Regions from separate parts of the Priestia sp. FSL R5-0597 genome, predicted to be linked through region 1. Evidence: predicted binding sites of a transcription regulator. Region 1 holds the regulator's gene; the other holds the start of a gene.

Region 1 (2,471 bases):
TCTCCATTTTCAAATTGGTAAAAGGACTGTGCTGCTTTTCTAAGCAATTCAATATCAACTTGATCATTCTCATTTAGCGAATCGAGCACTACATTTTTCATTTGAAGAGGATCAATGCCGTATAAAAAAGCTAACTTTTCAATCGCTTGTTTTACTTTAGATGTAATGGACCTTTTCGAAATCATTGAATCTGTTAGGCCTGCTAAAAATAAATCAAAATCAAAGGAATCCGGGCTCATCTCAATAGAAGCACGGTTTGAAGAATCTATAAAGTCCGTTTGAGCATCAGGAGAAAATACATCCTTGCTTTCAGACTGAAAACTTGGAGCCAGCTCCGTTGCTTTAACTGATTTAAATACATCGTTAAATGAATGCGTCACATCTTTGAACGATTGATCATCCACGAGTGAATCCGAAAAATAATTTTTTATTTTTTGAAAGATGGATTTTCCTAGTCGGTTATATAAATATACATTTAACACGCCATCGTTAAAGAACTGATGGGGCGTAAGAGGAGGAATGAGCTCATAAATGAACACACGAACATCATCTTCTTCCTTAATATATGTTTTTAACAAACCAATACCTTCTAATTTTAACCGCTCATGGTAAATAGCTTTCAAATTAATTTGCATCATTGACATTAGGTGATGATGCGTAGACTCTTTTCCCCATAAACGATCTTGTTCCAGCTCGCTCCATAGCGTCATATACAAACCAAAACACGTCGTACCCACCAACGGCTGATAGAGCATTGTTAAAATCTTTCGGTCGTATTCCTGCAGTATGCCGCTCGAACGAACAACATAACGATCGACCGGTATCATTTCTTTCCAATGTTGTTCTTTCATGTCGTTCCCTACCTACTTTTAAAGTAATAGAAATGACAAAAAAAGAGCCTAAAGAATACTTCAATAGCTCTTTTACAGTCGTTCCTTCTTAATTAAATCTTTTAATTCATCAATAAATACATTGATGTCTTTAAATTGTCGGTATACCGAAGCAAATCGAACATAAGAGACTTCATCGATAGCAGCTAATCGCTCCATCACCATTTCTCCTACCACATCTGACTGCACCTCTGATGTACCCTGACTGCGCAGCTCTGTTTCAATATCGTGTACGGTATCTTCCAGTTGTTTTAAGCTTACTTGGCGTTTTTCACACGCCTTAATTAACCCTCGAAGGATTTTGTCTTTGCTGAACTCTTCTCTCGCTCCATCTTTTTTTACAACAATTAACGGAAGTTCTTCTACTTTCTCAAAAGTTGTAAAACGATAGTGACACTCTTCGCATTCACGTCTTCTACGAATAGAGCGGCCTTCTTCTACAGGGCGCGAGTCCAGCACTCTCGTTCCATTGTAATGACAGGATGGGCACTTCATATTCTCAGCTCCAATAATAAACCTTGTTTTTCTTTTTATTTTCTCTCATATAAGTTAATTTTCATCTATGTTAGCCGGCTATTCGCCATTTATTATGATTATCATCATCATTTCCTTTATCAAACACGATGCTATATTAAAGGATTTACTTTATTCCATCTTATAGAAAACAAGGCTTGAATACAAGTAAAGGAAAAGGAATTTCCCCATTTTATTTCCTGAAATTCAAAAATGATAAGGAACTTACGAAGAAAGAGGAATAAGTTTTTGATCAAAGCTCTTATAAAGCGTACGTACAAGTTCTTTGCTAAAACCAAAATCAACTGGCACCACTTTTGACTCTGTTGTAGCAGAAAAATCGATAGCGGTTTCAAGAGGACGTACGCTAATAATGGTAATCACAACAAAAGCTTTTCTTCCTTTTACAACGTTTAAGCTAATTTCTCCTCGCTCTTCATACGCAGCAAGTATCTCTATCCCTTGCATATGCTTCAACATTTCATGAACTTGCTTAAATGCATTCCCAGCCGTTGTTTTGTAATAATGCGTTTTTAGAGTCGGATCTGAATGACGATCGCTTGTTTCTACATGATTAGAAAATAAAGATTTAACTACTTGTACTACCCCCATGTTGTTATCCCCTTTGTTTTTGCATATTAAAAATTTATATACTAAAAAGAGGTGTGTAATACACCTCTTAACTTACGTAATCAATCGACACTATTAAAGTGCATTCGCTTTAGTTTGTTTTACCTGAACAGGACCCATTCCACGTGGTAATTCAATTGTTTCACGTGTCTGTGCACTTAGAGCATCTGCAATATAATCTGCTGCGATTGTAGGATCTAAATGACCACAAGTATAAACATCGATACTTGCATAACCATGCTCTGGGAAGCTGTGAATCGTTAAATGTGATTCTGAAATAATAACAACGCCACTTACACCTTGAGGTGCAAATTTATGGAACGCTACTTCGCGAACTTCCGCACCAGATTTTAAAGCTGCATCAACAAACGTTTTTTCAATATAATCAATATCATTTAACTTATCGAAATCGCATCCCCATAATTCTGAGATGACATG
Region 2 (2,471 bases), 260 kb from region 1:
CCTTGTTTTGCCCACTCGCGCACGTCGCCTACTTCGTGCCAGTTTTCATTGTAGTTAGCCATTTCTTCTTTTGAATAGCTTTCTACGTCTGGGAAGCGAAGTTCGTATTCACCGTCGTTTTCAACAGCATCCATAAAATCTTTTGTTAAGCATACAGAAATGTTTGCTCCTGTTAAAAACTCTGAGTTATGAACGCTGTACGTTCCGCCAGTTTGCAGCTTTTCTTCTGCATCTTTAATGATTTTTTCATTAAATCCACCAAGACCAGGAATTTGTTTATAGTTAATGATTCCTTGGTACATTGCTTCTTCAGACTCTGTTAGCGGCGTGAACTTCAATTTATCTTGCGCGTGCTTTTTAATCATTTCGTCATTTGTGTTTTCAATTAAGAAACGTAAAATGCGAGGGTTTTGCATTTTAGAAATAATAAACTCTACAATGTCAGGATGCCAGTCGGCAAGCATGATCATTTGAGCCCCACGACGTGACCCACCTTGCTCAACAAGATGCGTCAGTTTAGCAATATCATCTAACCATGAAACCGAACCAGATGATTTGCCGTTTACACCGCGAGCCAGCGTGTTGCGCGGGCGAAGAGTTGAACCATTCGTTCCAACACCGCCTCCACGGCTCATGATTTCCATTACTTGTTTGCGGTGTTCTGAAATACCTTCACGTGAATCTTTCACATAAGGCATTACGTAACAGTTAAAGTAAGTTACGTCCGTGTCAGCACCTGCACCGTAAAGAACGCGACCAGCGGGTACAAAGTTTAGCTGAACAAGCTCTTGATAGAACTTTTCAAACCACTCTTTGCGCTTTTCTTCTGTTTTTTCCACAGAAGCTAAGCCTGTTGCATTACGTTTTGCAATTTGCTCGTAGAAGACTTCTAGAGGCTTTTCAATGACATCTAGCGAACGAGTAATTAACCCGTTTTCTGCTTCTTCAGGCGATAAAGCACCTCTAAACTCATCTTCTACCTTGACAACAGCGGTCTTTTGCTCAAAATTAATGCTTTCCACATAGCCAAGTCCTCGTGCTGGAAATTTTGGGTCTTCCTTTACAGTTAGAACAACAAAATCTCCTTCTGATAACGTTAATTTTTCCGTATCTTTAAACGCATAGCGGTCTAACATTACCAATCTTGAAACACCTTTATGAGTTAACTTCATATCCGGTGTAATCGGATGTACTTGCGGAAAGCGTTCAATATCTGAATTGAGCTTTTCAACATTCATATTCACTTTTTGATTTAACAAAACAGTCATTCTCACAACTCCTTACCTATCGAACATCTATAAATTTATTAACTCTATTTCCTTTTAAAGGAAATAGAGTTTTTCAATCAACTATCAATAACTTACCACACGGCTTGGACGAATTCAATATATAGTATTTGACACTTCTCCAAACATCTACATATAGAAGGGTGTCAAGTGAAATATTTTTTTTTTCGTAAAAAAAGTGTTTGACTTTTCTTCCCTATGTATTCTATTAGCCAAGCATTGTTTCTAAAAATCCCAATAAAAAGTGCAACTTATAAGAAGTTGCACTTTTATCTATTTACCATCCGCATTCGTTTAGCGCTTAAAGTTCCATTCATCCGATCCGTACTTTGTGCGCGCTAGTTCTTCTACATATGCTTCCTCTTCTTCAGACAGTGTATACGGTTCTAAATCGATATCAAGAGCAGAAGCAAATCCTTTATAAAACGCTTCTTTTGCTTCTTCGATAGAAATTTTGCGGCCCGCAATTGCATTGATCGCTACCGCTTTAGAACGAAATGCGCGCTGCATTCTTTCTTTCACGCGGTCATTTGGATAATTAAACACGCTGAATAATTTATCTTCATCAATCTCTAACAGAATAGAGCCGTGCTGTAGAATAACTCCTTTTTGTCTAGTTTGGGCACTTCCAGCAATTTTGCGGCCCTCTACAACAAGTTCATACCAAGAAGGAGCATCAAAGCACACGGACGAACGAGGGTTTTTTAAGCTATTTTTTTCTTCTTCTGAACGAGGAATAGCAAAATAAGCCTCGAGCCCTAACGAACGAAATCCTTCCAGTAAACCTTCAGAGATGACGCGATATGCCTCTGTAACTGTCTTAGGCATATTAGGATACTCTTCAGATACAATGACGCTGTAAGTAAGCTCTTCATCATGAAGCACGCCCCTGCCGCCCGTTGGACGTCTCACAAAGCCTAATCCTAATTCTTTTACTTTATCAAAGTTAATTTCTTTTTCAGCTTTTTGAAAATAACCGATCGACAGCGTTGGAGGGTTCCATCCGTAAAAACGAATCGTAGGTGGAATTTCCCCTTTACTATGCCATTCTAATAACGCTTCATCTAACGCCATATTGTAATAAGGCGAACGGTTGTTGGAATCAATAAATCTCCACTTTGCTTTCATCTACCTCATCCTCAGCTATATGTAATATAAAAATAAATCCGTTTTTTAGTCTACCAA

The links. Region 1 encodes NrdR, which represses ribonucleotide reductase genes. Its sites were predicted from a motif close to AACACNATATATNGTGTT; they were not measured.
Region 2: MKX72_RS22620 (vitamin B12-dependent ribonucleotide reductase) is a predicted target of NrdR. The motif match lies at 1,380-1,397, and genes of this name have one in related genera.

Annotation. Positions count from the first base shown of each region.
Region 1 covers NZ_JBBOUZ010000001.1:4,546,839-4,549,309, forward strand. Annotated here, with positions in the region: gene MKX72_RS23995 (replication initiation and membrane attachment family protein) at 1-851, opposite strand, end outside; gene nrdR (transcriptional regulator NrdR) at 924-1,385, opposite strand; gene MKX72_RS24005 (hypothetical protein) at 1,629-2,015, opposite strand; gene speD (adenosylmethionine decarboxylase) at 2,109-2,471, opposite strand, start outside.
Region 2 covers NZ_JBBOUZ010000001.1:4,283,140-4,285,610, forward strand. Annotated here, with positions in the region: gene MKX72_RS22620 (vitamin B12-dependent ribonucleotide reductase) at 1-1,268, opposite strand, end outside; gene MKX72_RS22625 (lipoate--protein ligase family protein) at 1,581-2,414, opposite strand.